DNA from 2 places in the Kineococcus deserti genome. Region 2 is predicted to be linked to the other one. Evidence: riboswitches for the same ligand, from Rfam matches in the RefSeq annotation. Region 2 holds a riboswitch; the other holds the start of a gene.
What was found. A riboswitch is a leader RNA that binds a small molecule or an ion and turns the genes downstream of it on or off. The one in region 2 is predicted to bind glycine.

Region 1 (15,518 bases), on a different contig from region 2:
CCCCAGCGACCTGGTCCGCAGGGCCGCCGTCCGCGTCGCGGCGCTGGCCCAGGACGGACTGGCGTACTCCGTCGGCGATCCGGCCAAGGACTACGACACCGCCCGGTACCGCGAGCTGAGCGAGCTCGCGGCCGACCTGCTGGCGGCGGTCTCGACGACACCGCGGGAGGTGCTGCGGGCCGTCCTGGACGCCGACTCCGGGTACGCCACGCCGAAGGTCGACGTGCGGGCCGGGGTGGTCGACGAGCAGGAACGCCTGCTGCTGCTGCGCGAACGCAGCGACGGCCTGTGGTCGCTGCCCGGCGGCTGGGCCGACCCCGGCGACCGGCCCGGTGAGGCCGCCGTCCGGGAGGTGCTGGAGGAGACCGGCTACCCCGTCGAGGTGGTCAAGGTCGTCGGGGTCTGGGAGCGCGACGTCCGCGGCAAGCAGCCGCCGATGCCGGTCAGCGTGTTCCACCTGTACTTCCTGTGCCGCCTGACGGGCGAGCGGGTGGCGCACAGCGAGCTGGAGACGCTGGACGTCGGCTGGTTCGGGCTGGAGGAGCTGCCGGAGCTGTCGCAGCGGCGGATCAACCGGTGGGAGCTGGAGCGGCTGCTGGCCCACCACCGGGACCCGACGCTGCCCACGGAGTGGGACTGACGCCCCGGCTCAGGCGAGCGCGGCCCCGTCGCGCGCGAGCGCTGAGAGCCGCGACACGGCGCGCAGGTACTTCTTGCGGTACCCGCCGTGCAGCAGTTCGTCGGTGAAGACGGCGTCGAACGGCACCCCGGAGGCCACGACCGGGATGTCGCGGTCGTAGAGGCGGTCGGCCAGGACGACCAGGCGCAGACCCACCATCTGGTCCGAGACGGTGCTGACGCCGCGCAGGCACACCGCGCTGGTCGAGCCGACCATGGCGCCGTAGCGGCTGGGGTGCACCTGCGCCAGGTGCGCCAGGACGGTGGGGAAGTCGTCGAAGGTGGCGCCCTGGCGGCCGGCGGCGACGCGTTCGACGTCCTCGTCGGCCAGCGGGTCCGGCGCGGCGGGCAGCCCGCGGTGCCGGTAGTCCTCGCCGTCGACGCGCTGGACGGCGAACTGCCCGGCCAGGGCCTGGATCTCGCGCTGGAAGTCCTGCGCGGCGAAGCGGCCCTCCCCCAGCGATCCGGGCAGCGTGTTCGACGTGGCCGCCAGCCTGACCCCGCGGTCGACGAGCTCGCGCATGAGGCGCGACATCAGGACGGTGTCGCCGGGGTCGTCGAGCTCGAACTCGTCGATGCAGACCAGGGCGTGCGGGGCGAGGGCGTCGACGGCGGGCCGGAAGCCCAGCGCGCCCACGAGGTTGGTGTACTCCACGAACGTGCCGTACGCGGCCGTGCGCCCGCCCTCGGTGACGACCTGGTGGTACAGCGAGGACAGCAGGTGGGTCTTGCCGACGCCGAAGCCGCCGTCGAGGTAGATCCCGGGTGGGCCGGCGGGGGCGCTCTTGCGCTTGAACAGCCCGCCCAGGCCGCCCCTGGAGGCGCCGCCCCCGGTGAGGACCCGCTCGCCGAAGGCGCTCATGCCGGCGACGGCCTCGGCCTGCGAGGGGTGCTCGGGGGCGGGGACGTAGGTGCCGAAGCGCACGTCGGCGAAGCGCGGCGGGGGGACGAGCTCGGCGACCAGCTGTTCCGGCGGCACCCGCGGGTTGCGGTCGGCCAGGGAGTCCAGGTCGGCGCCGGGGCGCATCTGCGGGCTGGTCACGCTGGTCAACAGTAGTGATCGGGGGGTGGATCCGCCGGAGGGGTCTGGCAGGATCGCGGACGGCCGCTGCGACGGCCGCGCGGGACGGTCACGCGGGACGGCGGGAACGGATCGCGCGGTCCTGGTGTTGCCGCCCCGCAGGACGTGCACGACGACCGTTGGAGGAACCACCGTGAGCACGCCGTTCGACCCCGACGCCAAACTCGCCGCCTACGCGCACCCGGAGAAGCTGGTCACGACCGGCTGGCTCGCCGAGCACCTCGGTGAACCGGGGCTGGTCGTGGTGGAGAGCGACGAGGACGTGCTGCTGTGGGACACCGGCCACGTGCCCGGCTCGGTCAAGGTGGACTGGCACACCGAGCTCAACGACCCGGTGACGCGCGACTACGTCGACGGCGAGGGCTTCGCGGCCCTCATGTCGGCCAAGGGCATCTCCCGCGAGGACACCGTCGTGATCTACGGCGACAAGAACAACTGGTGGGCCGCGTACGCCCTGTGGGTCTTCACCCTCTTCGGCCACCCCGACGTGCGCCTGCTCGACGGCGGCCGCGCCAAGTGGATCGCCGAGGGCCGCGAGACCACCACCGAGGTCACCGCCCGCCCGGCCACGCAGTACCCGGTCGTGCAGCGGCAGGACGGCGCGATCCGCGCGTTCAAGGAGGACGTGCTGGAGCACATCGCGGCGGACGGCGGCAAGCTCGTCGACGTGCGCTCCCCGCAGGAGTACACCGGTGAGCGCACGCACATGCCGGACTACCCCGAGGAGGGCACCGTCCGCGGCGGCCACATCCCCGGCGCCGACAGCGTGCCGTGGGCGCGCGCGGCGGCCGAGGACGGCACCTTCAAGTCCCGCGAGGAGCTGGAGGCCATCTACCAGCAGGAGAAGGGCCTGTCCCCCGAGGACGACGTCATCGCCTACTGCCGCATCGGGGAACGCTCCAGCCACACGTGGTTCGTGCTGTCCGAGCTGCTCGGGTTCGGCAAGGTCCGCAACTACGACGGGTCCTGGACCGAGTGGGGCAACACCGTGCGGGTCCCGATCGTCAAGGGCCCGGACAAGGGTTCCGTGGAGGGGGCACGCAAGTGACGTCCGAGCTGAGCGACGACCCGACCGCGGGCCTGCCGCCCGCCATGGCGGAGATCGTCGAGGACTTCCGGGCCCTGCCCGAACGCGAGCGCCTGCAGCTGCTGCTGGAGTTCAGCCAGGGGCTGCGGCCGCTGCCGGCCGAGTTCGAGGGGCACCTGGAGAAGATGGAACGCGTCGACGAGTGCCAGTCGCCGGTGTTCATCAACGCCGAGGTCGACGACGCGAACGCGGTGCACCTGCACGTGTCCGCGCCGCCGGAGGCCCCCACGACGCGTGGTTTCGCCGGTGTCCTGCAGGAGGGGCTGGACGGGCTGCCCGCCGACGTGGTCCTGGGGTTGCCGGCCGACGTCTGCTCCCGGCTCGGGCTGGAGCAGGCCGTGAGCCCGCTGCGGATGCGGGGCATGACCGGGATGCTGGCCCGGGTGAAGCGCCAGGTGCGCGTCGCGACCGCGGCCTGAGCGGGAGGACGGGACTGGTGACGGACACGTACGAGCTCGACCAGCGGTCGGTGGACGTGCACCCCGCCCTGCCGGTGACGCGGGTGTCGCAGGCCCGGCTGCCGACCACGTTCGGGACGTTCCGCGCCGTCGCCTACCGCCAGGCCGACGGCGTGGAACACCTCGCGCTGATCACCGGTGACCTCGGCGACGGGCACGACGTGCTCGTGCGGCTGCACTCCGAGTGCCTGACCGGCGACGTGCTGGGGTCGTTGCGCTGCGACTGCGGTCCCCAGCTGCACGCCGCCCTGGACGCCATCACGGCCGAGGGGCGCGGTGTGGTGCTGTACCTGCGGGGGCAGGAGGGCCGTGGGATCGGGCTGGCCGAGAAGATCGCCGCCTACGCGCTGCAGGAGCAGGGCCGCGACACCGTCGAGGCCAACCTCGACCTCGGCCTGCCCGTCGACTCGCGCGACTACACCGGTGCCGCGGCGGTGCTGCGCGACCTCGGCGTCCGCGACGTCGAGCTCATGACGCACAACCCGGTCAAGGTCGAGGCCCTGGTCGCGCACGGCATCCCCGTGCTGCGCCGGCGGGACCTGCCGGTCGCGCAGACGCTGGACAACCTGCGGTACCTGCGGACCAAGCGCGACCGGATGGGCCACCGGTTGCCGGGCGTGAGCTGAGCCCGGCGAGGACGTCGGAGGGCAGCACCGTCAGTGGTCCGCCAGGAACTCCAGCACCCGCTCCACCAGGAGCCCGGTCGCCGCCTCGTCGTAGGTGGGCAGGCTGTCGTCGACGAACGGGTGCGCCTCGCCCTCGTACACGAACAGTTCGGCGGCCTCGAGCCCGGCCACGAGTTCGCGGGCGGGCTCGAGGTCCCCGTCGGGGTCGTCCGCTCGCGTGTGCACCTGCAGTGCGACGTCCGGCGGCCACGGCTGGTCCAGCGCCCCGACCGGGACGACCCCGCTGACCAGGACGACACCGCTGACACCGGGACGGGTGACGGCGATGCCCTCGGCCGGCACGGCGCCCAGCGAGATGCCGACGAGCACCAGGTCCCCGTCGAGCGCGGACACCGCCTCCACGCCGCGGGCCGCCACCTCCTCGAAGCCGGTCTGGCGGGCGAAGGCCACGCCGTCGGCGAGGGTGTCGAACGTCGCGCCCTCGAACAGGTCGGGCACGTGCACGGTGTACCCGGCGTCGCGGATCCGGTCCGCCAGCGACCGGACGCCCGCCGTCAGGCCCTGCGCGTGGTGGAGGAGGACGACCTCGGTCACCCGGCGATCACGCCGTGAGGGTCAGCCCGACCGCCACCCGGCGGCCGTCCGGGCGGCTCAGCCGCTCGGACGCGCGCGTCTCGTCGGTCACGGTGCCCCAGTTCCTCTCTCCGCCTCCTGGTGCAGCACGCCGTCGAGGTCGCGCAGCCGGTCCAGACCCCTCAGGGCCTGCGTCATCCGCCGGTTGCCCGCCAGGTCCTCCCGGTGGCCGGCGAGGAAGTTCCAGTAACCCGCCGTGAACGGGCAGGCGTTCTCGCCCACCCGCACCTTCGGGTCGTAGCGACAGCCGCCGCAGAAGTCGCTCATCCGGTCGATGTAGGCCCCACCGGCTGCGTACGGCTTCGTGGCCAGCACGCCGTGGTCGGCGTGCTGCGACATGCCCACGACGTTCGCCGTCATGACCCAGTCGTAGCCGTCGACGAAGTTGCGCCAGAACCAGTCGGCGAGCTCGGCCGGCTGGTAGCCGTGCTGCAGGCCCCAGTTCCCCAGCACCATGAGCCGCGGGATGTGGTGGGTCCACCCCTCGTCGCGCACCCCGGACAGCACGTGCCGCAGGCAGTTCGCCTCGACGGCGTCGGCGTCCAGGTCGGCGAACCAGGACGGGACCGTCTGCTGCGCCCGCAACGCGTTGCGGCGCTTGTAGTCCTCCCCCAGGTGCCAGTACAGGTGCCAGGTGTAGGACCGCCACCCCACCACCTGGCGGATGAAACCCTCGACCGAGGCCAGCCGCAGCCGGTGCCGGCGACCGTGCTCCTCGGCGCGCCGGGCGACCTCGAGGGGGTCGAGCAACCCCAGGTTCTGCGGCACCGACAACAGCGAGTGCGCCATCCACGGGTCCTGCGACAGCATCGCGTCCTCGTAGACGCCGAACTGCTCCAGCCGTTCGGACAGGAACCGCCGCAGGCCGCTGAGCGCCTCGGCGCGGGTGACGGCGAACCGGCGCGGGCCGTCGGTGCCGGTGAACTCGAAGCCGTCGTCCTTCGCCCACCGGTCCAGGTCGGCGCGGACCTCCTCGTCGATCTCGTCCTCGGTGGGCCAGTGCGGTTCCCGCACGTCCAGCGAGGCCTGCTTCGGTGGTCCCTGGCGGTTGTCCTGGTCGTAGTTCCACGTGCCCCCGACCGGACGGTCACCGTCCATCAGCAGTCGGTGGTACCGGCGGACGTCGCGGTAGAAGTCCTCCATGAGCAGCCGCCTGCCGTCGCGCCGCTGCGCCCACTGCGCGAACTGCCGTTCGGAGACGACGAAACCCCTGGAGGCCAGCACCTGCACGTCGGGCAGCCGGCGCACGAACCGCCGCGCCACGTACGACGTCGGATCGCACACGCTGACCGGTTCCCCGCACTCGGCCAGCCCCTGCCGGTAGGTGCCCGTCTTCACGAACACCGCCTGGTCGCCCAGCTCGGCCGCCCGGTGCCGCAGCGCGGACAGGATCAGGTGCGCCTTGCGCCGGTGGAACCGTCCGCGCCGGAACACCTCCTTGGACTCGACGAGCAGCACCGGCTGCTCCGGCGCGTCGAGGAAGTGCGGGCCGAGCTGGTCGGCGAACAGCCACCGCCGCGCGTCCGGGGAACGTTCGGGCAGGTCCTGGGCGACGACGTCCACGTCGTGGTCGGCGTGTTTCGGCACACCTCCACCATCCCGGCACCGGCCCGTCCCGGCACCTCGGGCACGGCGCTCCTCAGAACTCGGCGGTCTCCCCCCGGGCCACGCACCGCACGACGTCGGACAGTCCCCGCCGCTGCACCTCCGCCGTGAAGTCGGCCAGCGGCGACCTGAACACCTCGTAGTCGTCGAAGTGCACGGGCACGGCGGTGCGCGGACGCACGAGCTCCACCAGGTCCGCACCCTGCACGCCGTCCATCGTGACGACGATCCCGCCCGGCAGGGTCGTCCCGCCCAGGTGCAGGACGGCCAGGTCCAGGTCGGGGAACCGCACGGGGATCTCGCGCAGCTCGGGCACGTTGAGCGTGTCCCCCGAGACGTACACGCGGCGCTGCACGGGGCCACCGACGGGACCGAACTCCAGCACGCTGCCCATCACCGGCGGCAGCAGCGCCTGCACCACCCCCGGCGCGTGCCGTCCCGGCGCCGCGGTCACCCGCACCTCGTCACCGTCCGAGGCCAGCGTCCGCGTCTCCCAGGTCCGCAGCCCCGTCACGTCGCGGAAGCCGTGCAGCCCGGCCAGCCGCCGCTGGGCGTGCGGGGTCGTGAGCACCGGGACGCTGCGGTCCAGGCCGCGGCGGGCGACGCGGTCGAAGTGGTCGCCGTGCAGGTGCGAGAGCAGCACCCCCGACAGCGGCGGCAGGTCACCGACCTGCAGCGCCGGGTCGGTCAGGCGGCGGGACACCAGTCCCTTGCCCAGCCAGGCGTACTGCCCGCGGTGCAGGAAGTTGGGGTCGGTCAGCAGCGTCAGCCCGCCCCAGCGCAGCAGGACGGTGGCGGTGCCGACGAAGGTCAGCGACAGCTTCTGCGGGTGGTCCACACCGTGGGGTTACCCGTCGAGGCAGCCGGGTACTCGTCCAGCGTGGACGATCACCAGCGAGAGCACTACCTGACGGTCTACCTCAACGACCACCTGGCCGGCGCGACCGCGGGCAAGGCCCGGTTCGCGCGCTCGGCCCGCGCCCACCGCGGCACCGAGGTCGGGGAGGCGCTGAGCCGGTTGCACGCCGAGGTCGCCGAGGACCGCCGGGCACTGCTGCGCTGGATGGGCGTCCTGGGGATCGCGCGGCAACCGTGGATGCAGGTCGCGGGCCGGGCGGCCGAGGCGGTCGGCGCGCTCAAGCCGAACGGCCGCCTGGTCCGCAGCTCGCCGCTGCGCACGGTCGTCGAGCTGGAGGCCCTGGTGCTGGGGGTGGAGGGCAAGGGGGCGCTGTGGCGCACCCTGCGTGAACTGGCGCGCACCGACAGCCGGCTGGACGCCGACGCCCTGGAGGAACTCGTCCAGCGCGCGGACCGGCAGAGCGCGGAGCTGGAACGCCTGCGGCGCGGGGCCGTCACCGACGTCCTGGGCCGCTGAGGTGCGCGGCCGGTCCCTGCTGGCGGGCGTCCTCGTCGGCATCGGGGTCGCGGGGTTCGTCGACGAGGCGGTGTTCCACCAGATCCTGCACTGGCACCACTTCTACGACCGGGGGACGTCGACGGCCGGGCTGGTCTCGGACGGCTGGTTCCACGCCTTCAGCTGGCTGGCGATCGTCGCGGGACTGTTCATGTTCGCCGACCTGCAGCGACGGCGCGCGTCCTCACGGCCGCGGGTGGTCGGCGGCGCGCTGCTGGGCTGGGGCGGTTTCCAGCTGTACGACGGGCTGGTGCACCACAAGGTGTTCGGTCTGCACCAGATCCGCTACGGCGTCGAGCTGCTGCCCTACGACCTGGCCTGGAACCTCGCGGCCGTGGCCGGGCTGGTCGCCGGGACGGTGTTGCTGCTGCGGGCGAGGCGGCGGGAGGCCCGGACGTCGTGATCCCCGGCTGGTTGCTGCTGAGCGCCGCGGGCGCGCTGCTCGCCGGCTACCTCGGGGCGGAGCAGCGCCTGCACCGGCGGGGGGACCGCTGGCCAGTGTCGCGGTCGGCGGCGGCCGTCGGGGCGGTGGTCGCGGTCGCGGCCGCGGGGTTGCTGCCCGTCCGCAGCGCGCTCGAGGAGACCGCCGTGCACCTGCTGGTGACGATGGCGGCGCCGTTGCTGCTGGCGTTGTCCGCACCGGTCAGCCTGGTCCTGCGCACCGTCACGGGCCCGGCTCGTGCCGGTGTGGTGGCCGTGCTGCACAGCCGGTGGGCGCGGACGGTGACGTGGTTGCCGCTGGCCACGGCCCTGGAGGCCGGCGGATTGTGCCTGTACTACCTCGCCCCGTTGCCGCACGGCTGGCACGGGCCCCTCACGGTGCACATGGTGCTGGCCGGCTACCTGTTCTCGGCCGTCCTCGTCGGCCCTGACCCCGTGCCGCGCCGACCGGGGATCCTGCCCTGCTCGCTGGCCCTGCTGTTCGTGTTCGCCGTGCACGGCGTCGTGGCCAAACTGCTGTACGCCGCCGGTGAGGGCACGGCGGCGCAACTGCTGTACTACGGCGGCGACGTCGTGGAGATCGCCACCGCCGTGGCCCTGTTCGCCCGCTGGTACCGGCGCAGCGCACCGCGACCGGCGCGCGGACCCGTCGCCCTGCAGCAGCTCAACCCTGCGGACGGGCGTCCCCGCTGACGTCGCGGGTGGCGCCCTCGGCGACGCGGCTGGCGCCGGCGGCCTCCTCGCGGGCCCGCTTCAGCGCCTCGCCCGGGTCCTCCAGGACGACCTCCTCGAAACCGGTCTCCGGCGCCTCGTCCCGCGGCCGCGGGGCCGCGCCGTCGGATCCCGAGGGATCCGCACCGTGGGCGGTGAACATCGCACCGAAACCCTTCAGCGCGTCGTTCAGCTCGCTCGGCACGATCCACACCTTGTTCGCGTCCCCGCGGGCGATCTGCGGCAGCGTCTGCAGGTACTGGTAGGCCAGCAGCTTCGGATCGGGGTTGCCGCGGTGGATCGCATCGAACACCTGGGTGATGGCCTTGGCCTCACCCTGCGAGCGCAGGATCGCGGCCTGGGCCGAGCCCTCGGCGCGCAGGATGGACGACTGCTTCTCGCCCTCGGCGGTGAGGATCTGCGACTGCTTCAGCCCCTCGGCGTTCAGGATCGCCGCGCGCCGGTCGCGTTCGGCGCGCATCTGCTTCTCCATCGAGTCCTGCACGCTGGCGGGCGGGTCGATGGCCTTGAGCTCGACGCGGTTGACGCGGATGCCCCACCGGCCGGTGGCCTCGTCGAGCACCCCGCGCAGCTGACCGTTGATCTGGTCGCGGCTGGTCAGCGTCTGCTCGAGGTCGAGCGAGCCGATGACGTTGCGCAGCGTGGTGACGGTGAGCTGCTCGATGCCCTGGATGTAGTTCGCGATCTCGTACGTGGCCGACTTCGGGTCGGTCGGCTGGTAGTAGATGACGGTGTCGATGCTGACGACGAGGTTGTCGGAGGTGATGACCGGCTGCGGCGGGAAGGAGACGACCTGCTCGCGCAGGTCGACGTTGGCGCGCACCTTGTCGATGAAGGGGACGAGGAAGTGCAGTCCCGCGTCCAGCGTCCGCGAGTACCGCCCGAGCCGCTCGACGATGACGGCCGTGGCCTGCGGCACGATCCGGATCGTGCGGATGATCACCGTCACCACGAACAGGATGACGAGGACCAGCACGACCAGGGTCACGACGGTGTCCATCAGGTTCTCTCCTCGGGCAGCTGGGCGGGGGTGACGGGTTGCCCGACCACCGCGGTGGCCCCGTCGATGGCGAGGACCACGACGTCCTCGCCCTCGGTGTAGCTCGTGCCCGGCGCCGAGCGCGCCGACCAGGTCTCGCCGACGAGCTTGACCAGCCCGCCGCGGGCGCTGACCTCGGCCAGCACCAGCGCCGGCCGGCCGACCAGCGCCGCGGCGTTCGTCGTCCCCGCGGGGGGCATGTGCAACCGGCGCAGCAGGACGGGGCGGATCGTGCCGATCAGCAGACCCGCCACGGCGGCGGCCACCAGGACCTGCCCGACGAAACCGAGCCCGAGGGCGTCGGCGAGCGCCCCCGCGAGGGCTCCGCCGGCGAGCATGGCGAAGACGAGGTCGATGGCGGTGATCTCGAGGATTCCCAGCACCAGGGCCGAGGCCAGCCACAGCAGCCAGCTGCGGTCGAGCAACGCCTCCAGGAAATCCATGGTGATCACCCCCTGGCGGGGATCCTACCCAGCCGCCGCACAGCCGCCCCGACCCTGCCCGCCACGAGCACGCCCACCACGACCCCGACGAGCGTGCCCAGCGTGTTCATCGCCCAGTCGTCGGTGGTGCAGGACCGGCCCAGCGCCGGCGCCGCCGCCTGGACCGCCTCCACCACCACCGACGACGCCGATCCGCCCAGCGCCACGAGGACCGGACGGCGCACGAGCAGCACCGCGAACACCGCCGGCGGGACGAAGAGCGCGACGTTCGCCAGCAGCTCCACGCTGCCCGGCGTCGGCACGCTGAACCCCACCTCGCACCAGGCCGCGCCGTCCGCGCGCCGGCCCCGGTCGTCCGGGGCCAGCGTCAGGACCAGCACCGGCACCAGCGTCAGGGCGAGCAGCCAGCCGGCCGTCCGTCGGCGCCGCACCAGCAGAGCCAGTGCGGCGCAACCGGCCACGACGAGCACCAGCGCCAGCGGCACCAGCTCGGCGTGCTCGACGAGGAAGGTGGGGACCGCCCCCACGGTCAGTACTCCTCCAGCGGCGGGCAGGAGCAGACGAGGTTGCGGTCCCCGGCCGCCCCGTCGATGCGGCGCACCGGCGGCCAGTACTTGCGCCGCGGGTCCATCCCGCCGGGGTAGACCGCCTCGGCCCGCGAGTACGGGTGGTTCCACTCCCCCACCAGGCAGGCCGCGGTGTGCGGGGCGTGCCGCAGCGGGGAGTCCGCGACGGCCCAGCGGCCCTCGGCGACGTCCTGGACCTCGGCGGCGATGGCGAGCATCGCGTCGCAGAACCGGTCCAGTTCGGCCAGGTCCTCGCTCTCGGTCGGTTCGACCATGAGGGTTCCGGCGACCGGGAACGACATGGTCGGGGCGTGGAAGCCGTGGTCGATGAGCCGCTTGGCCACGTCGTCGACGGTCACGCCCGTCGCCTTGGTCATCGGCCGCAGGTCGAGGATGCACTCGTGGGCGACGAGGCCACCCGGGCCGCGGTACAGCACCGGGAACGCCTTCTCCAGCCGCGCGGCGACGTAGTTCGCGCTCAGCACGGCCTGCACCGTCGCCGCGCGCAGCCCGTCCGGCCCCATGAGCCGCAGGTACGCCCACGGGATGGGCAGGATCCCGGCCGACCCGAACGGTGCGGCGGACACCATGCCGACGCCCTGACCGTCCTGCTGGGCCTGTGGCGAGGTGGAGGGCAGGAACGGCGCCAGGTGCGAGCGCACCGCGACGGGCCCCACGCCCGGGCCCCCGCCGCCGTGCGGGATGCAGAACGTCTTGTGCAGGTTCAAGTGCGAGACGTCGGCGCCGAACCGGCCGGGCCGGGCCAGCCCGACGAGCGCGTTGAGGTTGGCCCCGTCGACGTAGACCTGCCCGCCCGCGTCGTGCACGAGCGCGCAGACCTCGCGGATCGACTCCTCGTACACCCCGTGGGTGGAGGGGTAGGTGACCATGAGGGCGGCGAGGTCGTCGGCGTGCTGGGCGACCTTGGCGCGCAGGTCGGCCAGGTCGACGTTGCCGGCCTCGTCGCAGGCCACCACCACGACCTTCAACCCGGCCATGACGGCGCTGGCGGCGTTGGTGCCGTGCGCCGAGCTCGGGATGAGGCAGACCGTCCGCCGAGCGTCGCCGTTGGCGAGGTGGTGGGCGCGGATGGCCAGCAGCCCGGCGAACTCCCCCTGCGATCCGGCGTTGGGCTGCAGGGAGACCGCGTCGTAGCCGGTGACCTCGGCCAGCCAGCGTTCGAGGTCGGCCACGAGTTCGGCCGTTCCGGCGAGCTGGTCGGCCGGGGCGTAGGGGTGCAGGTCGGCGAACTCGGGCCAGGAGATCGGCTCCAGTTCCGTGGTCGCGTTCAGCTTCATGGTGCACGAACCCAGCGGGATCATCCCGCGGTCCAGCGCGTAGTCGGCCTCGGACAGCCGGGCCAGGTAGCGCAGCATCGCCGTCTCGGACCGGTGCGTCGAGAACACCGGGTGCGTGAGGAACTGCGAGGTGCGGCGCAGGGCGGCCGGCAGCGCGGGGGCGGCGGTCTCCTGCGCCGGCGCGAGCCCGAACCCGGTCAGGGCGGCGGCGACGTGCGCGGGCGTGGTGGTCTCGTCGACCGTGAGGCCGACGTGGTCGGCGTCGACGAACCGCAGGTTCACCCCGGCGGCCAGCGCCGCGTCGACGACGGCGCGGGCCCGGCCCGGGACCCGGGTCAGCACCGTGTCGAAGAACTCGTCGTGGACAACCTGCACTCCCCCGGCGCGCAGCGCGGCGGCCAGCGCCGCGGCCCGGCGGGCCACCTGGGAGGCGATGGCCCGCAGACCGTCGGGGCCGTGGAAGACGGCGTAGCAGCCGGCCATCACCGCGAGCAGCACCTGCGCGGTGCAGATGTTGGAGGTCGCCCGGTCACGGCGGATGTGCTGTTCGCGGGTCTGCAGCGCCAGGCGGTAGGCGGGGTTGCCGTCGGCGTCGACCGAGACCCCGACCAGCCGGCCCGGCAGCGAGCGTTCCAGTCCCTTGCGGACGGCCAGGTACGCCGCGTGCGGGCCGCCGGCGCCCATCGGGACCCCGAACCGCTGGCTGGAGCCCACGGCGACGTCGGCGCCGAACTCGCCCGGTGCCTGCACCAGCGTCAGGGCCAGCAGGTCGGCGGCCACGACGGCGATCGCCCCGCGGGCGTGCGCGGCGGCCACCACCGGGGCGAGGTCGCGGACCTTGCCGGAGGTCCCGGGGTACTGCAGGAGCACCCCGAAGACGTTCCCGACGGCCGCCAGCGGCTCGGGCGCGTCGAGGTCGACCGTCACGAGCTCGATGCCGAGCGGGACGGCGCGGGTGCGCAGGACGGCCAGCGTCTGCGGCAGCACGTCGGCGTCGACCGCGAACACGGCACCCGCCGGCGCCTTGGACGTGCGCCGCGCCAGCGTCATGGCCTCGGCGGCCGCGGTGCCCTCGTCCAGCAGCGAGGCGTTGGCGACGTCCAGGCCGGTGAGGTCGGTGACGGCGGTCTGGAAGTTCAGCAGGGCCTCCAGCCGGCCCTGGGAGATCTCCGGCTGGTACGGCGTGTAGGCCGTGTACCAGGCCGGGTCCTCCAGCACGTTGCGGCGCACGACGGCCGGGGTGCGGGTGCCGACGTAGCCCAGGCCGATCATCGAGGGCACGACGCGGTTCTTCGCCGCCAGCGCCCGCAGGGCGGCGGTCACCGACGTCTCGTCGAGCGCTCCGGGCAGGTCCAGGACGCCGTCGCGGATCCCGGCCGGGACGGCCCGGTCGACCAGGTCGTCGAGGGAGGACAGGCCGACGACGGCCAGCATGCGCTCGACGGCGGAGGGGTCGGGCCCGATGTGCCGGGCGCTGAACGGGACGGGCGCCGGGTCGGGGGTGACGCCGGGAAGGTCGGCGGTGGGCGCGGACGGCACGGACGGCACGGACGGCGAGGTCAAGGGACTCTCCGGAGGTCGCTGGAACTGCGGGCGGGACCTCCCCGTCTGTCACGCACCCGGGCCGGGTGTGCTCCAGAGCGGCCTGCCTCGTGTGGTCCTTCCGCCTGAGAGGTTCCGGGGATGTTGCCCCTTCGGCGCCCCGGTCCTGGTGCGGTCCGGGATCTCTCCCACGCGAGGTGAACGGCCTGGTGGAACTGCTGGTGGAACTGCTGGTGCCCACTGTACGGGCTGGCCGACGGTAGGTTGTCGCCGTGATCACCCTCGCCGTCTGCAGTGCCAAGGGTGGGGTGGGCAAGACCTCCGTCGTCCTCGGGCTCGCGTCCGCCGCACTGGCCCGTGGAACCAGCACTCTCGTCGTCGACCTCGACCCCCAGGCGGACGCCACGTCCGGCCTGGACGTCACCGCCCAGCGCGACCACGACGTCTCCGCCGTCCTGCGCACCCCCAAGCGCCGGGTCGCCGAGGAGGCCGTCGCGCCCAGCGGCTGGGTGGACGACCACCCGGGGATGCTCGACGTCCTCACCGGGTCGGCGTCGTCGGCCGGGCTGGACACCCCGGACACCGGCGAGGAGGCGCTGAAGGCGCTGCGGCGCGCGCTGGGCAAGGTCGACGAGCACGAACTCGCGCTGCTGGACACCCCACCGTCGCTGAACGGGCTGACCCGCTCGGCGTGGAGGGCGGCCGACGCGGTGCTGGTCGTCTCGGACGCCAGCCGGTTCTCGGTCGCCGCCGTCGACCGCACGGTGCGCGAGGTGCGCAGCCTGCGCTCGGCGCCACGGGTCGTGGGCATCGTCGTCAACCGGTTCGTGCACCGCTCGGGCGAGCAGCGCTTCCGCTACGAGGAACTGCAGGCGCTGTTCGGCGACCTGGTGCTGGAACCCCTGCCGGACCGGGTGGCGGTGCCGCAGTCGCAGGGCGCCGGCGTGCCGTTGCACTCGTTGCGGACCCGGCCGGCCAGAACGCTTGCGGGACAGTTCGACGCGGTGCTGGACCGGGTTCTGCTCACCTCCTGAGGGAACCGGGCGGGGAGCTGGGACGTCCGACGTGCGGGAAGATCGTCGAGCACTTACGGTCGAGTCACTGCGTGTGCCCGGTATCGAAACCCTCGGTTCCGTCCCGCGCCCCCGCGAGCCCTGCGGGTCCAAGGAGGTTCCATGACGTCGTCCAACACCCCGGTCGAACGCCCCCGCGTCGTGCGCGCCGCCCGCACCACCGCCCCGCCGGCCGTCCAGACCCCCGCCCCCGTGCGGGTTCCGGCCCCCGATCCGGACGCCGACCGCATCGTCGCGGTCGTCGAGCGGCTGCGGACCCAGTGGACCCGTTCCGGCGCCGACATCGCCTCCCGGCTGCGGCCCGGTGTCGACGACGCGCGGCTGGACGCGGTCGAACGTCAGATGGGTCTGCTGGTCCCGCGCGGGGCTCGCGCCTGGTGGCGGACGGTGGACGGCGTGGACCCGGTCCGCACCGCCTTCCGCGTCAGCGCACCCACGGTCGGACCCGGCGGCTGGGTTCCGCTGACGCTGGAGGAGGCCGTGCGCCGTGCGACGGGACGAGGCCCGGGACTGGCCTCGCCGCCCGCGTTGCTGCCGGTGTTCGCCCGTGACGAGGAACTCCTGGCCGTCCGGCTCGGCTCCAGCCGCGCCGTCGTCGAGCAGCTGGTCCTGACCGAGGACGGCGAGAGCTACCAGCACGGCTGGCGCGTCGACCTGCACGACCTGCTGAGCACCTGGGCGGACTCGCTGCTGGCGGCCGTCATCTGGCTGCCCGACACCCACGACTGGGTCACCGACCCCTTCGCCCTGCAGGCCCTGCCCCGCGCCGAGCTGCTGGACTAGGAACCACCCTCGGAACGCA
Region 2 (15,518 bases):
CCAGCGTGTGCCGCAGCAGCTACATCGACCCGCGCGTCATCGACCTGTTCGGCGACGGGGTGACGATCGCCCCCGTGCTCGAGCAGCTCGGTGACGGCGCCTCGTTCGGCCACCCCGCCACCCACGGGGCGGTGGAGCTGGCCGTGCAGGACCTGCTGCACACCGATCCCGACGCGGTGGTGCGCTCGATCGCCCGGGGGCGCACTCCTCGCCTGGCCTCTAAGCGGCTCTCGGTCCCGGGCACCGACCAGCCGGCCGCCTGAGGTGCGGGGCCGGAGGGGGGACCGTTGACGCGTCGAGCCGGTAGGTCCGGCCCGACGCGTCAACGGTCCGCTCCCCGTGGACGGCAGCACCGGCGGCCGTCCCCTATGCTGGTCGAGCCTTCGGCGTGAGCCGTCGGTGCCACGCCCTCATCGTCTAGTGGCCTAGGACGCCGCCCTTTCAAGGCGGTAGCACGGGTTCGAATCCCGTTGGGGGTACGCAGCGGACCACCGGGTCCGAGGAGGTGGTCACGACCACCGCCGAGGATCGGGTAGAGTTCTTCTCGCAAGCAAGGCCGAGCAACACAAGCAAGACAAGGCCTCTTTGAGGCCCCGTAGCGCAGTTGGTTAGCGCGCCGCCCTGTCACGGCGGAGGTCGCGGGTTCGAGTCCCGTCGGGGTCGCTCGTCGTGCCGGTTCAACCGGCCCGGCACGGCCAGGTAGCTCAGTTGGTAGAGCGTCCGACTGAAAATCGGAAGGTCAGCGGTTCGACCCCGCTCCTGGCCACCTGGAACGAACTTCGACGAAGGCCTCGACGCAGCAGCGTCGGGGCCTTCGTCGTTCCCGGACGCCGGACCACTCCTCCCGTCGGACCGTCCACCGCGGGTGACGTGCCCCCACCTCCGCCCGGCGCGCCCCGGGACGACCCGCCCACGTCGAGCCGACGTCCGCGGGCCCACCGGTCCCGCAGGCACCTCCGGCGTTAGCCTCCTGCCGTGCCCGCGATCCCGAGCCCAGCCCTCATCGGTCCCGCCGTCCTGGGGGGTTACGCCGTCGGCCGGCGCACGGGCGACCGCAGGCTCGCCGGGGTGGCCCTCGCCGCGGGCCTGACCGCCGCCCTCCCGCGCTGGGCCGGGGGTGCGCCCGGCCTGGCCGCCGCTCTGACCGCCGGCACCGTGGCCCTGGTGGGCCTGTCCCACCCCCTGTCCAAGCGGCTCGGCCCGTGGCCGGCGGTGCTGACCACGACGGCCGCCGCCGCGGTGCTGGCCGGGGTCGGCGACGCGCTGGCCCGCCGGTCCGGCTCCTGACCGTTCCCGTGGACGACGGGAGGCGACCGGACTGGCGCTCCCTCGCGGCCGGTGCCCCGGCCACCGTCCTGCTGTCCGGCACGACGGTCCTGTGGGCCTCCCCCGACGTCGAGCGGCTGGTCGTGGTCAACGCCCAGCACCTGCCCGGCCGTGACGTCCTGGACCTGCTCGTGGCCGGTGACCGCGAGCGCGCCCGGGCCGCCCTGGGCGAGGCCGGGCGCCGTCCCGGTGCCCGCCTGGGCCCGTTGCGCGTGCGCCCGCTGGCCCGCCCCTCGCTGCGTGTGGAGGTCGCCGCGCGCGCCCAGGCCGGGGACCGCCTCGTCCTCGCCGCGTGGGACGTCTCCGGGCGCGTCGCGATCGAGCGCGAGCTGGGTCACCGGGCCGCGCACGACGCGTTGACGGGCCTGCCCAACCGGGTGCTGCTGACCGACCGCTGGGAGCGCTCGCGCGCCCGGGTGCAGACCGACCCGACCCTGCGGACCTTCGTGCTGCTGTGCGACGTCGACGGCCTCAAGGAGGTCAACGACGCCCTCGGTCACCGCGCCGGGGACGCGCTCATCGTCGAGGTCGCCCGGCGGCTGGCGGCCGAGGTGCGTCCCAGCGACACCGTCGCCCGGCTCGGCGGTGACGAGTTCGTCGTGCTCGTCGACGCGGTCCCCTCCGAGCACGTCGAGAAGCTCGCGCGGCGGCTGCGGCACAGCGTCCGGAACGCCCTGACGGGCGTCGACGTGCGGCTGTCGGTGGGCTGGGCCGCCGACGACCTCAGCCGCCCCGCGGAGGCCGTGCTGGCCGAGGCGGACGCCCGGATGTACGCGGACAAGCGCGCGCACCGCACCATCGACGTGCGGGACGCACGCGGCGCGCGGCAGTCCCTCACCTGAGGCGGTCCGCCGTGAGGTCGCGCACCTGCGCGTAGCGCTCGCGCACGGCCGGCGTCGGCTCGGCCTCGAACGTCTGCGACGCGTTCAGCGTCCAGTCCGGCGGGTTCTGCCCACCGGCCAGCACCCAGGCCGCCTGGCGGGCGGCCCCGTCGGCCACGTACTCCCCCGGCTCGGGCACGACGACGGGACGGGCCAGCACCGCCGGGGCCAGGCGCCGCACGGCCTCCGACCGCGCGCCGCCGCCGACCAGCACGACCCGGCCGATCTCGACGCCCTGGGCGACGAGGGCGTCCAGGCCGTCGGCCAGCCCGCACAGGAGTCCCTCGACGGTGGCCCGGGCGATGTGCGCGGGGGTCGAGGTGGCCAGCGTCAGACCGTGCAGCGCGCCCGTCGCGTCGGGTCTGACGGGCGTCCGTTCCCCTTCCAGGTAGGGCACCAGGACCAGCCCGCCGCTGCCCGCGGGCGCCGACAGCGCCAGCCGGGACAGCTCGGAGTGGTCCACGCCGAGCATGCGCGCGGCCGCGTCGAGCACGCGGGCGGCGTTGAGCGTGCAGACCAGCGGCAGGTAGCGGCCCGTCGCGTCGGCGAAGCCGGCGACGAGCCCGGAGGGGTCGCAGGTGGGGATGTCGCTGACGACGCTGACGACGCCGGAGGTGCCGATCGAGACGACCACGTCACCGACCTGCGCTCCCACCCCGAGGGCTGCGGCCATGTTGTCGCCCGTTCCCGGCCCGAGGGTCGCGCCCCGCGTCAGCGAGCTCGCGCTGGTGCCGGCCCCCTCGGCGGGGCCGAGGACGTCGGGCAGCGCCGGGCTCGCGCCGAAGGCCCTGTGCAGCAGGTCGGTGCGGTAGGCGCCGTCGGCGGGCGACCAGTAGCCGGTCCCGCTGGCGTCGCCACGGTCGGTGACCAGCCGGGCGCCCGTCGACGTCCCGCCGGCGAGCTGGTGGGTCAGCCAGTCGTGCGGCAGGCACACCGCGGCCGTGCGGGCGGCGTTCTCCGGTTCGTGCTCGGCGATCCAGCGCAGCTTGGTGATGGTCAGGGAGGCGACCAGGACGCTGCCGACCTCCTGGGCCCACGCCTTCGGCCCGCCCAGCTCGGCGGTCAGCGCGTCGGCGGCGGCCGCCGAGCGCCCGTCGTTCCACAGCAGCGCCGGGCGGACGACCTCGCCGTGCTCGTCGAGCAGGACCGAGCCGTGCTGCTGGGCCCCCACGGCCAGGGCGTCGACGTCCTCGAGCCCGCCGGCGTCGGCGACGGCCTCGGTCAGCGCCCGCCACCAGTGCGCGGGGTCGACCTCGGTCCCGTCGGGGTGCCTGGCGCGGCCGATCCGCAGCAACTCGCCCGACTCGGCGTCGCGGACGACCACCTTGCACGACTGCGTGGAGGAGTCGATCCCGGCCACGACCGGACGCTTCCCACCGGCTCCTGTGCTGGTCATGGGGCTGGTCATGGGCACAGCCAACACCATGGCCGGGGCGCGCACGGCGGCCCCGTCACGGGTCGGCGTGCTCCGTCCGGGGTGCGACCCCGGCGACCGGGATGCCGGAACGTCTCGTGAACATGTACCGTTGGGTCCCACGGAGAGATGACAGCTACTCCGGGGCACGCCCAGCCTGCCCCGGCCGACGCGCGAGGGGGTCGACGCCATGGGGCGCGGCCGTCAGAAGGCCAAGCAGACGAAGGTCGCTCGGCAGCTGAAGTACTTCAGCCCCGAGACCGACTACAACGCTCTGCAACGTGAGCTTCACGGGCCCGACCCGTACCGCCAGATGGAGCGCGCAACCGCTCCGGAGGCGCCGGAGTCTGACGTGGAAGACGACGACTCGGACGATTCCGAGGACTGGTCGAAGTACACCGCAACGGACGACGAGGACGAGTGGTCGTCCAAGCGTCGGGCTTGACGGGCCACGACAACCAGGTCGTGCAGCACCAGCACCACTGCACCAACCGCGAGGCATCGCAGGGGGCGTGACGCCCTCCGGACCCGCTCACCAACCCTGGTGGCGACCCCGGAGCAGCGTCACGCCCCCTGCGATGCCCTTGCCGTTGCTCGCGCCGTCCGCCTCGGTCCGTTCCCGGACCTCACCGCACACCCACGCCGGGATGCCGGCCTGCTCGATCGTGCTCACGACGGCGTCCACGCTGTCCGGCCGCACGACCGCCAGCATGCCCACGCCCAGGTTCAGCGTGCGCTCGAGGTCGTCCGCGGGCACCTTCCCCAGGTCGCGCACGAGGCTGAACACCGCCCCCGGCGTCCACGTCGAGCGGTCCACCTCGGCGGTGACGTGGCTGGGCAGGCACCGGGCCAGGTTCGCGGCCAGACCGCCACCGGTGACGTGGCTCATCGCGTGCACCCCGCCGGTGGCCAGCGTCGCGAGCGCGGGCTGGGCGTAGATGCGGGTGGGGGTCAGCAGCTCCTCGCCGAGGGTGCGGCCGAACTCCTCCACGTGCCGGTCGTAGCCCCAGCCGGCGTCGGCGAAGACGCGGCGCACGAGGGAGTACCCGTTGGAGTGCACCCCGGAGGAGGCCATCGCGACGAGCACGTCGCCGACCTCGACCCGTTCGGCGCCCAGCAGCTCGTCGGCCTCGACGACTCCCGTGACGGCTCCGGCGACGTCGTACTCGTCCGGGCCCAGCAGACCCGGGTGCTCGGCGGTCTCGCCGCCGACCAGGGCCACCCCGGCCTCCGCGCAGGCGCGGGCGATGCCGTCGACGATCGCGGCCATCCGTTCGGGCACGACCCGGCCGCAGGCGATGTAGTCGGTCATGAACAGCGGCTTGGCCCCGACCACGACGATGTCGTCGACGACCATGCCGATCAGGTCCGAACCGATGGTGTCGTGCTTGTCGAGCGCCTGGGCGATCGCGACCTTCGTCCCGACGCCGTCGGTGCTGGTGGCCAGCAGCGGCCGGCGGTAGTCCTTCAGCGCCGAGACGTCGTACAGGCCGGCGAACCCGCCGAAACCACCGACCACCTCCGGGCCCTGCGTGCGGGCGACGGACGCCTTCATGAGCTCGACGGCGCGGTCCCCCGCGACGACGTCGACGCCCGCGGAGGCGTAGGTGGTTCCGCTCACTGCTGTGCTCCCTGCTGGACGTTCTGGTGGGTCTCGTGCCGGGAGACCGGCGTGATCGGGATGCGCGGCTTGTCCATCGACCGCTCCCCCAGCCGGTCGAGGTCGTTCAGCGGCACCGGGTACTCGCCGGTGAAGCACGCGCTGCACAGCCGCTCGGCGGGCTGCTCGGTCGCGGCGATCATGCCCTCGGCCGAGATGTAGCCCAGGGAGTCCGCCCCGATGCTCTGGGCGATGTCCTCGATCGACAGGCCGTTGGCGATCAGCTCGGCGCGGGTGGCGAAGTCGATGCCGTAGAAGCACGGCCACTTCACCGGCGGGGAGGAGATCCGCACGTGGATCTCGGCGGCCCCGGCCTCGCGCAGCATGCGGATCAGCGCGCGCTGGGTGTTGCCGCGCACGATCGAGTCGTCGACGACGACCAGCCGCTTGCCCGCCACCACGTGCTTGAGCGGGTTGAGCTTGAGCCGGATGCCGAGCTGGCGGATCGTCTGGCTGGGCTGGATGAACGTCCGGCCGACGTAGGAGTTCTTGACCATCCCCTGGCCGTAGGGGATGCCGGACTCCTCGGCGTAGCCGATGGCCGCGGGCGTCCCGGACTCGGGGGTCGGGATGACGAGGTCGGCCTCGACGGGGTGCTCACGGGCCAGCGTCCGGCCCATCTCCACGCGCGACTCCTGGACGACCTTGCCGTTGATGGAGGTGTCCGGGCGGGCCAGGTAGACGTACTCGAAGACGCAGCCCTTGGGCTTGGCCGGCGCGAACCGGGTGCTGCGCAGGCCGTCGGCGTCGATCGCGATGAGCTCACCGGGCTCGACCTCGCGCACGAAGCTGGCGCCGACGATGTCGAGGGCGGGCGTCTCGGAGGCCACGACCCAGCCGCGGTCGAGCCGGCCCAGCACCAGCGGGCGGATGCCCTGCGGGTCGCGGGCGGCGTAGAGGGTGTGCTCGTCCATGAAGACCAGCGAGAAGGCGCCCTGCACGTGCGGCAGGACCTCGGCGGCCGTGGCCTCGAGGGTGCGGTCGGGGTCACCGGCGAACAGCGCCGTGAGGATGGCGGTGTCGGTGGTGTTGCCGCGGGCGATCTCGCTGGGCGAGGGCCGGCCGCGCAGCACCGGCCGCGGCTGCTCGGGGTAGCGCTCGGCCAGCATGTCGCGCAGGGCGAACTGGTTGGTCAGGTTCCCGTTGTGCGCCAGCGCGACCGTGCCGCCGGCGGTGTCGCCGAGGGTGGGCTGGGCGTTCTGCCAGCCGCCGCCGCCGGTCGTGGAGTACCGGGCGTGCCCGACCGCGATGTGCCCCTGCAGGGACTCCAGCGCGGACTCGTCGAAGACCTGGGACACCAGACCGGTGTCCTTGAAGACGAGGATCTGCTCGCCGTTGCTGACGGCGATGCCGGCGGCCTCCTGCCCACGGTGCTGCAGGGCGTAGAGACCGTAGAAGGTGAGTTTGGAGACTTCCTCACCCGGCGCCCAGACCCCGAAGACGCCGCAAGCGTCCTGGGGGCCCTTCTCGCCGGGGAGCAGGTCGTGGTTCAGACGTCCGTCACCGCGGGCCACGGTCCGAGTGTGTCACACCCCGCGACGCTTGCCGCGCCGCGCGCGGGGCGCGGGACGGGTGCCGGTGCGCCGGTCCACCAGCACGGCGATGCCCGCGCCGGCCAGCACACCGACCAGCCCGAGGGAGCAGAAGAGGTAGCCGAACAGGGCCTGCTGGGAGTACCCGGCGCTGGGCGGGGTCACCAGGGCGACGACCGCGGCGACCACGAACGCGACGACCAGACCGGTCACGGCGAAGGCCCGGAACCTGGGCGCTTTGCGGCGGGTGACCTGCACGAACGCGGTGACGTCCTGCTCCTCCTGCTCCTGCGGCCCGGGGTGCGCCGGGGACTCGGAGGACGGGGGCCGGGACTGCTCGCTCACGGGAGAACCGTACGCGGTGGCACGACCGGCAGCAGGTCCCCGAGGTCGGCGCGGTTGCCGCTGGCCTGCACCCGTCCGCCGGCCCGGGCCTGCTCGAACTCCAGCGTCCCGGTGGCCAGCGCCAGCCAGGTGGCCGCGTCCATCTCGACGACGGCCGGCGGGGTCCCCCGGGTGTGCCGGGGCCCCTCGAGGACCTGCACGGCGGCGAAGGGCGGGACCCGGACCTCGACGCTGCCGCCGGGGTGGCGGGCCGCGAGCTCCTCCAGGGAGTACCGCACGGCCGTGGCCAGCACCGCCCGCGCGGGCTTCCCGCCCTGCGCGAGCGTGTCCTCCACGGCCCGGACGGCGGCCAGGCCCTGCGCGGGATCGGTGCGACGGCGAGGGGGCACCTCGTCATCGTCGCACCGGCCGTGCGCGGCCGACGCGGCGAGGCACCCGCCGCCGCGCCGCCCGTGGCGGCGCGCGGTGACCCCGTGCTCGAACGCGTCTCAGCCCGGTCGCCCGAGCGCGAGGGCGACCGCGCGGCGAGCCCGGTCGAACGCCGACGGGTCGGCGCCGGCCGTCAGGACGACGAGGGTCCCCTCGTAGAGCAGGTGGACGTGCGCCCCCCGGTCCGGATCGCCGGTGAGGGTGTCGAACAGCGCGCGCATCCACGCCTTCTCCGCCCGGACCACGGCGACGGCGGGGTGGTCGGTGTCGCCGAGCTCGGCGTAGGCGTTGACGAAGGCGCAGCCGCGGCGCTGGGTCCCCATCCACTCCTGCAGCGCGTCGAAGACCAGCAGCGGGTCGGGCCGGACGAGCCGGGCCAGCAGGTGCTCGCGCCAGCGCTGGGCCCGGCGCAGCAGGTACAGCGCGACGAGGGCGTCCTTGGAGCCGAACCGGTCGTAGAGCGTCTTCTTCGTCGTGCCGGCGGTCTCGGCGATGAGGTCGACGCCCACGGCGCGCACGCCGTGCTCGTAGAACAGGTCCGCCGCGGCCTCGAGCAACCGGGTCCCCGCCGCGGTCAGGGGCGGCAGCGGTTCCAGCACCGCCCGCAGCGCGGGCGGGGTGGTCGCGTCGAGCGACGTGAGTCCGGTCAGCACGGGGGCCTCCTCGATCGGTGCACTGCGAGTATACCGACCGGTATGGTTACCTGAGGCGCGTGACCGTCCGCAGCGTCGTCCTGGTCGTCGTCTGGAGCTCCGGCTTCATCGGCGCCGAACTCGGGGCCCGGCACGCCGGACCCGACACCGTGCTCGCCTGGCGGGGCCTGGCCACCGCCGCGCTCCTGCTGCCCTGGCTGCTGCGGGCGGCCAGGACCTTCGACCGGCCCGAGTGGGGCCGTCAGGCCGTGCTGGGCCTGCTGATCCAGGGCGTGTACCTGGGCGGGGTCGTGTGGGCCGCGGCCGCGGGCGTCCCCGCGGGCACGTCGGCCCTGGTCGCGTCCCTGCAACCGGCCCTGGTGCTCGCCGCGGGCGCGCTGCTCGACGGGCACCGCTGGCGCCCCGCCCACCTGGCCGGACTCGCGCTGGGCACCACCGGCGTCGCCCTGACGGCCCTGGGCGACCTGCGTGCCGGGGTGGCCGTCGCGGCGCTGGTCCTGCCCGCGGCGGCGATGCTGTCGCTGTCCGCCGGAACCCTGCTGCAGCAACGCTGGTCGTCGGGGTCAGCGCTGCCGGTGATGCCGACGCTGGCCGTCCAGTCGACCGTCACGGCGGGGTTGTTCACCGCCGTCGCCGCCGGCACCGGCGGACTCACCCCGCCGGCGACGGCGGGTTTCCGGATCGCCGTGGCCTGGGCGGCGCTCGCCGGGATCGCCAGCTACGGCGTCTACCACCTCGTCACCACCCGGGACGGGGCGGGCCGGGCCAGCACCCTGCTGTACCTGACCCCCGCGGCCACGGCGTTGTGGGCCGCGGCGATGTTCGGCCAGCCGCTGCGCGCCGCGACCCTGCTCGGCCTGCTCGTCAGCGCGGCGGCCGTGGTCCTGCTGCGGGACACGCCCGGGACTCGCGAGGCGGTCAGCACTCCGGAACGTTCACTCCCACCGCGGGCCGCCCCACGACCGTGAGCGCGAGGCCGCCGAGGGAGGTCTCCTTGTACTCCGAGCGCATGTGCGCCCCCGTCTGCCGCATCGTCGCGATCGCGGTGTCGAGGCTGACGACGTGGCTGCCGTCGCCGCGCATCGCGGTGCGGGCCGCGTGGATCGCGGTCGTGGCACCCACGGCGTTGCGCTCGATGCACGGGATCTGGACGAGCCCGCCGACGGGGTCGCAGGTCAGCCCGAGGTGGTGCTCGACGGCGATCTCGGCCGCGTTCTCCACCTGCTCGGGAGTTCCGCCGAGGACCTCGGCCAGCCCGGCGGCAGCCATCGCGCTGGCCGAGCCGACCTCGCCCTGGCAGCCGACCTCGGCCCCGGAGATCGACCCGGTCTCCTTGAGGACGATCCCGATCCCGCCGGCCGCGAGCAGGAACCGGACGGTTCCGGCGTCGTCGGCGCCGGGGACGAAACGGCGGTAGAAGTGCAGGACGGCGGGCACGATGCCGGCCGCGCCGTTGGTGGGCGCGGTGACGACACGCCCGCCCGCGGCGTTCTCCTCGTTGACGGCCAGGGCGAACAGGCTCACCCAGTCCATGGCGTGCAGGACGTCGGCGCTGCCCTCCTCCTGCAGGAGCTGGCGGTGCAACCGCGGAGCCCGGCGGCGCACCCCCAGCCCGCCGGGAAGGGTTCCGTCGGTGACCAGCCCGCGCTCGACGCAGGCGGCCATGGCGGCGAAGATCCGCAGCAACCCCTCGTCCACCTCGGCGGCCGGGCGGCGGCTCTCCTCGTTGCGGCGCACCAGTCCCGCCACACCCAGCCCGATCCGGCGGCAGTTCTCCAGCAGTTCCGCGGCGGTGCGGAAACCGAACGGCAACTCCTCCTCCGGACCCGCGACGGGTTCGGCGGCGTCGAGCGGGTCGTCGCGGACGAAACCCCCGCCGACCGAGTACGAGGTGCGTTCGGCGACCACCGCGCCGTCGGCGTCGCGGGCCGTGAACACCATGCCGTTCGGGTGCGCCGGCAGCGAGGTGCGGCCGACGAGCCGGACGTCGGCGTCGAGGTCGAAGGCGACGGCGTGCCGACGCAGGACGCGCAGTTCGCGCCTCGCGCGGACCTCGTCCAGGAGACCCGTCACGGCGTCGGGGTCGAGGAGTTCGGGGCGCTCCCCCAGCAGGCCGAGCACGACCGCGCGGTCGCTGCCGTGCCCGCGGCCGGTCGCCCCCAGCGAGCCGTGGAGGTCCACCGTGATCGCCCGGACCCGGTCCAGCGCGCCGTCCGCGGCGAGCCCTTCGGCGAACGCGAGCGCCGCCCGCATCGGGCCGACGGTGTGCGAACTGGAGGGGCCGACGCCGATCGAGAACATGTCGAACACGGACAGCGCCACGGTTCAGCGGTCCCGACGGTAGAACGGCAGCTGCACGACCTCGACGGGCAGCTCGGTTCCGCGCACGTCGACGGTGAGCGCCGTGCCGGCAGCGGCGTGCGCGGCCTCGACGTACCCCATGGCGACGGGGTACCCCAGGGTGGGCGACAGCGCCCCGCTGGTGACCTGCCCGACGACGGCCCCGTCGGCCAGCACGGCGTACCCGGCGCGCGGCGCCCGGCGGCCGCTGCCGCGCAGTCCCACCAGCACCCGCGTGGGCGGTTCCTCCGAGAGCCGTCGCAGGGCCTCGAGCCCGACGGCACCGGGTTCCTTGTCGAGCTTCACGATCCGGCCCAGGCCGGCCGCGTAGGGGCTGACCTCGCGGGACAGTTCGTGCCCGTACAGCGGCATGCCCGCCTCCAGCCGCAGGGTGTCGCGGCAGGCCAGCCCGGCGGGGACCCCGCCGTGCTCGCGGGCGGCTTCCAGCAGCAGGTTCCAGACCCGCTCGGCCTGCTCGACGGGAGCGAACACCTCGAAGCCGTCCTCACCGGTGTAGCCGGTGCGGGCCACCAGCACGTCCACACCGTCGAGCACCGCCGGGGTGCAGCGGTAGTAGCCGAGCGCGGTGAGGTCGGCGTCGACCAGCGGGTCGACGATTGCCACCGACGCCGGGCCCTGGACGGCCACGAGGGCCCAGCGGGCGGTCTCGTCGGCGACGTGGGCGTCGTGAGGGCGGGCGCGGTCGGCGATCGCGACGACGACGGGTTCGACGTTGGCGGCGTTGGCCACGACGAGGAACTCGGTCTCGCCGAGCCGGTAGGTGACCAGGTCGTCGACGATGCCGCCGGCGTGGTCGACGACCATGCCGTAGGCGGCCCGGCCGATCGGCATGGTCGAGGGCCGGCCGACGAGGGCGGCGTCGAGGGCCTGCGCGGCCTGCGGTCCCGTGACGCGGATCTCCCCCATGTGGGACAGGTCGAAGACGCCGGCGCTGGAGCGGACGGCCTGGTGCTCGGCGAGGTCGGAGGCGTAGCGCACCGGCATCGACCAGCCGGCGAAGTCGGTGAAGGACGCACCGAGTGCCGCGTGGGCCGCTGCGAGCGGGCTGGCGGTCGGGACTGTCCTGGCGGTCGTGGCCAAGGGGGCTCCTCTCGTCACGACCGCACGGCGCGGTCGCGTACCGGACCCCCTCTGTCACGGGACCTGAGAGCTTCACCGACGGCACTGGTCGTGCCGCACGGCTTTCCCCGTCGGTGAGGACCCCCTCGGGTCCTGCTTTCCAGAGCGGCCTGCCCGCGGCGGTACGTGGACCTGAGAGGTTCCGGGGTGGTTGCTCCTTCGGTGCCCACCGCGCGGGGTGGGACTCTCCCGCCGGGGCGCAGCGGCCGTGTGTTCAGTTCTGAGCAGAAGCGTGACACACGACCGCCGCGCCGACCAGCTGCGGACCGGCTACAGCTCCCCGGTGAGGAACTGGGCCCGGCCGTGCCCGAAGGACCAGTCGGCGTCGGAGTTCTCCACGACGGAGACGACGACGTCGCTGGGGGCGATGCCGCACTCCTTCTCGAGGTTGCGGGTGAGCAGGCGGTAGAACGCCTCCTTCTGCTCCCGGCTGCGCTGCCGGCTGGTCATCTGCAGCAGCACCACGGCGTCGGTGCGCTCGATGCCGAGGTCGGTGTCGTGCACGACGAGCTCGCCGCGCGGGTGCTGGTGGACGACCTGGTAGCGGTCACCACCGGGGACTTCGAACGCCTCCACGACGGCGTCGTGGGCGGCGTCGAGCAGGGCACGCAGCTCCTCGGGGCTGCGGCCGGCGACGAGGTCGAAGCGGAGCAGGGGCACGGGCACCTCCAGGACGACAACTTTGTCCTGTCATTCTGACATGAGAGCGGCCGCGCACGGAACCCCCGTCGTCGCCCGCACGACCAACGGCCTCGGGCGGCTTGACAGCGGCGGCGTTCGAACCGATTCTTGCCGTGCTCTTTCAAACCGGTTTGAAAGCCGCGCCGACGACGGCGCGGAACTCCTCCACCCGCCCTTCCCGGAAGGCTCACGACGATGTCTGCCACACCTGCGCGTCCCCTCGGGGTCGCCGTCATCGGGGCCGGCATGGCCGGCCGCGCCCACCTCGCCGGCTACCGCGCCGCCACGACGCTGACCGGTGGCCCCTACGGCGAGGGCCTGCCCCCCGTCCGCCTCGTCGCCGTCGCCGACGCCCACGAACCCTTCGCGACGGCCGCGGCGGCCCGCTACGGCTACGACCGCCCCGAGACGTCGTGGCAGGCGGTCGCCGAGGCCGACGACATCGACGCCGTGAGCGTCGTCGTCGCCAACCACCTGCACCGCGAGGTCGTCGAGGGCCTGCTCGCCGCCGGCAAGCACGTGCTGTGCGAGAAGCCGCTGGCCCCCTCGGTCGCCGACGCCGAGGCGATGGTGGCCGCGGCCGCCGCCCGTCCCGACCAGGTCGCCGCCGTCGGTTTCACCTACCGCCGTTCCCCCGCGATCAACGCCCTGCGCGAGCAGGTCCTGAACGGCCACCTCGGCGCGGTCCGCCACTTCAACGGGCACTACTGGTGCGACTACGCGGCGAACCCGGACGCGCCGATCAGCTGGCGGTACAAGGGCGGGCCGGGTTCCGGCGCCCTGGCCGACATCGGCAGCCACCTGGTCGACCTGGGCGAGTTCTTCTGCGGCCCCTTGGAGTCGGTGCGCGGCACCGTCTTCTCACAGGTCACCACGCGCCGGCCGAAACCCGTCGGCGCGGTCGTCGGACACGCCATGGCCGAGGTCGGCACCGAGTTCGAGGACGTCGAGAACGAGGACCTGGTCACGTTCACCGCCTCCTTCGCGGGCGGCGCCACGGGCACCTTCTCGGTGTCCCGCATCGCACACGGCCTGCCCAACGGGCTGGGGTTCGAGATCTTCACCGAGAACGGCGCCGGGGCGTTCGACCTGAACCGGACCGGCGAGTTCACCATCGCCGACTCCACGGCACCCGGCGTGATCAACGGGTACCGGCAGGTCCTCGTCGGCCCCGGGCACCCCTACGTCGCCGGTGGGCTGCCGATGGACTTCCCCAGCGTCGGGCACGGCCAGGCCGACTTCTTCACCTTCCAGTGCCGGGCGTTCCTCAACGAGGTCGCCGGGGGCGTCGGAACCCCGATCGGAGGGCTGCCCGTGGTGCCGCCGCTGGCCCACGGCCTGCACAACCTGCGCGTGCTGGAGGCGGTCACGAAGGCCGCCGACGGCAAGGGCGAACTCGTTCCCGTCGACTGATCCGGAGAAGACCGTGAAACTGGGCGTCTACAACGCGATCCTGCACGACCGTCCCCTGCCCGAGGCGCTGCAGGTCATCGCCGGCCTCGGCCTGACGGGGATCGAACTGAACTCCGGCGGGTTCCTCCCGCCGGTCCACATCCCCACCTTCGACGACATCCTCGTCAGCGACACCGCACGCGACGACTTCCTCGGGACCTTCGAGGGCACCGGCGTCTCCCTCGCGGGCCTGAACTGCAACGGCAACCCGCTGCACCCGGACGAGGCCATCGGCGACGAGCACGCCGAGGACGTGCGCCGCTCGATCCGGCTGGCCCACCGTCTCGGCGAGCACCGCGTCGTGACGATGTCCGGTCTGCCCGGCGGCGAGCCCGGCGCGACCCGCCCGAACTGGATCGTCAACGCCTGGAACTCCGCCGCGCTCGACGTCCTGGAGCACCAGTGGTCGGTGGCGGTCCCGTTCTGGAAGGAGATCGACGCGCTCGCCCGCGACCACGACGTGAAGGTCGCCCTCGAACTGCACCCGCAGAACCTGGTGTTCAACCCGGCCGGGATCCGCGAGCTGGTCGAGCGCACCGGCGCCACGAACGTCGGCGTCGAACTCGACGCCTCGCACCTGTTCTGGCAGCAGATGGACCCCGTCGCCGTCGTGCGCGACCTGGGGCCGTTGGTGTTCCACGCCGCCGCCAAGGACGTCCGGATCAACCCCGCCGCCGCGGTCTACGGCGTGCTGGACAACCGGTTCCGCCGCCTCGACCCGAGCGAGGACCGCACGAACCTCGGCGGCGACGAGTGGGTCAACGAGTGGCCGGAGGATTCCGCGTGGGACTTCGTCGCCCTCGGCAAGGGCCACGACACCGCGTTCTGGGCCGAGTTCCTGCGCGCCCTGCACGAGGTCGACCCCGACATGGCCTGCAACATCGAGCACGAGGACGTCTCGCTCGGCCGCGTCGAGGGCCTCGAGGTCGCCGCCGGCGTGCTGCTGGAGGCCGCGGAGTCCGCCGGCGTCTGATCACCCGCCGGTGTCGGAGGGTGCCCGGTCCCGGAGCCGGGCACCCGTCGGCCATGCTGGAGGCATGGTCACCGACGACACCACCCGGGCCGCCGCCGTGCACGCCTGGTCCTTGGACCGCACCCTGGGGAGGTTCCGCGCGGGCGCCACGGGCGACCCCACCGGCCTGCCGCTGCTGGAACTGCCCCGGGAACTGCGCGCCCGCGGGTACCGCACCGTGCAGCTGTGCCACTTCCACCTCCCCCACCGCGACGCCGGCTACCTGGACGAACTGCGCGCCGCGCTGGCCGAGGCGGACGTCGTCCTGGACGCGCTGCTCGTCGACGACGGCGACCTGACGCACCCGCAGGACGGCCCGCGCGAGGAGGCCTGGATCTCCTCCTACCTCGACGACGCGGCGGCCCTCGGCGCCCGCCGGATGCGCGTCGTCGCCGGCAGGACCCGCACGGAGGACGCCCAGCGGGTGAGCTCGCAGGCCCTGGGCCGCATCGCCGCCCGCGCCGGCGACGTGCGCCTCGTCACCGAGAACTGGCTCGGGGTGACCGCCGACGCCGCCGACGTCGAGGCGATCCTGGACCCCCTCGACGGCGCCGTCGGGCTGCTGGTCGACCTCGGGAACTGGACCGGTCCGGGCAAGTACGCCGAGCTGGCCGCGGTCACCCGCTACGCCGAGACCTGCCACGCCAAGGCGC

Region 1: another riboswitch for glycine. It lies ahead of gcvP (aminomethyl-transferring glycine dehydrogenase); the one in region 2 lies ahead of gcvT (glycine cleavage system aminomethyltransferase GcvT).

What each region holds. Positions count from the first base shown of each region.
Region 1 is NZ_JBJLSI010000034.1:132-15,649, reverse strand. Features, by position in the region: gene ACRYR2_RS20535 (NUDIX hydrolase N-terminal domain-containing protein) at 1-640, shown strand, start outside; gene zapE (cell division protein ZapE) at 650-1,705, opposite strand; gene ACRYR2_RS20525 (sulfurtransferase) at 1,893-2,807, shown strand; gene ACRYR2_RS20520 (SufE family protein) at 2,852-3,265, shown strand; partial or broken gene ribA (GTP cyclohydrolase II) at 3,355-3,930, shown strand; gene ACRYR2_RS20510 (dienelactone hydrolase family protein) at 3,961-4,524, opposite strand; gene ACRYR2_RS20505 (cryptochrome/photolyase family protein) at 4,612-6,126, opposite strand; gene ACRYR2_RS20500 (MBL fold metallo-hydrolase) at 6,203-7,006, opposite strand; gene ACRYR2_RS20495 (hypothetical protein) at 7,049-7,543, shown strand; gene ACRYR2_RS20490 (DUF2243 domain-containing protein) at 7,545-7,985, shown strand; gene ACRYR2_RS20485 (cytochrome c oxidase assembly protein) at 7,982-8,716, shown strand; gene ACRYR2_RS20480 (SPFH domain-containing protein) at 8,688-9,755, opposite strand; gene ACRYR2_RS20475 (NfeD family protein) at 9,755-10,237, opposite strand; gene ACRYR2_RS20470 (VanZ family protein) at 10,243-10,764, opposite strand; gene gcvP (aminomethyl-transferring glycine dehydrogenase) at 10,767-13,640, opposite strand; glycine riboswitch at 13,747-13,844, opposite strand; gene ACRYR2_RS20460 (ParA family protein) at 13,916-14,677, shown strand; gene ACRYR2_RS20455 (SMI1/KNR4 family protein) at 14,819-15,499, shown strand.
Region 2 is NZ_JBJLSI010000023.1:6,555-22,072, reverse strand. Features, by position in the region: gene ACRYR2_RS16755 (DNA topoisomerase IB) at 1-263, shown strand, start outside; tRNA gene ACRYR2_RS16750 (tRNA-Glu) at 407-479, shown strand; tRNA gene ACRYR2_RS16745 (tRNA-Asp) at 590-663, shown strand; tRNA gene ACRYR2_RS16740 (tRNA-Phe) at 694-766, shown strand; gene ACRYR2_RS16735 (hypothetical protein) at 976-1,287, shown strand; gene ACRYR2_RS16730 (GGDEF domain-containing protein) at 1,296-2,168, shown strand; gene xylB (xylulokinase) at 2,161-3,615, opposite strand; gene ACRYR2_RS16720 (DUF3073 domain-containing protein) at 3,812-4,066, shown strand; gene purM (phosphoribosylformylglycinamidine cyclo-ligase) at 4,154-5,242, opposite strand; gene purF (amidophosphoribosyltransferase) at 5,239-6,795, opposite strand; gene ACRYR2_RS16705 (hypothetical protein) at 6,808-7,158, opposite strand; gene ACRYR2_RS16700 (sterol carrier family protein) at 7,155-7,547, opposite strand; gene ACRYR2_RS16695 (TetR/AcrR family transcriptional regulator) at 7,647-8,240, opposite strand; gene ACRYR2_RS16690 (DMT family transporter) at 8,300-9,208, shown strand; gene ACRYR2_RS16685 (L-serine ammonia-lyase) at 9,159-10,562, opposite strand; gene gcvT (glycine cleavage system aminomethyltransferase GcvT) at 10,566-11,681, opposite strand; glycine riboswitch at 11,727-11,829, opposite strand; glycine riboswitch at 11,831-11,922, opposite strand; gene ACRYR2_RS16675 (tautomerase family protein) at 11,991-12,380, opposite strand; gene ACRYR2_RS16670 (Gfo/Idh/MocA family protein) at 12,597-13,814, shown strand; gene ACRYR2_RS16665 (sugar phosphate isomerase/epimerase family protein) at 13,828-14,826, shown strand; gene ACRYR2_RS16660 (sugar phosphate isomerase/epimerase family protein) at 14,891-15,518, shown strand, end outside.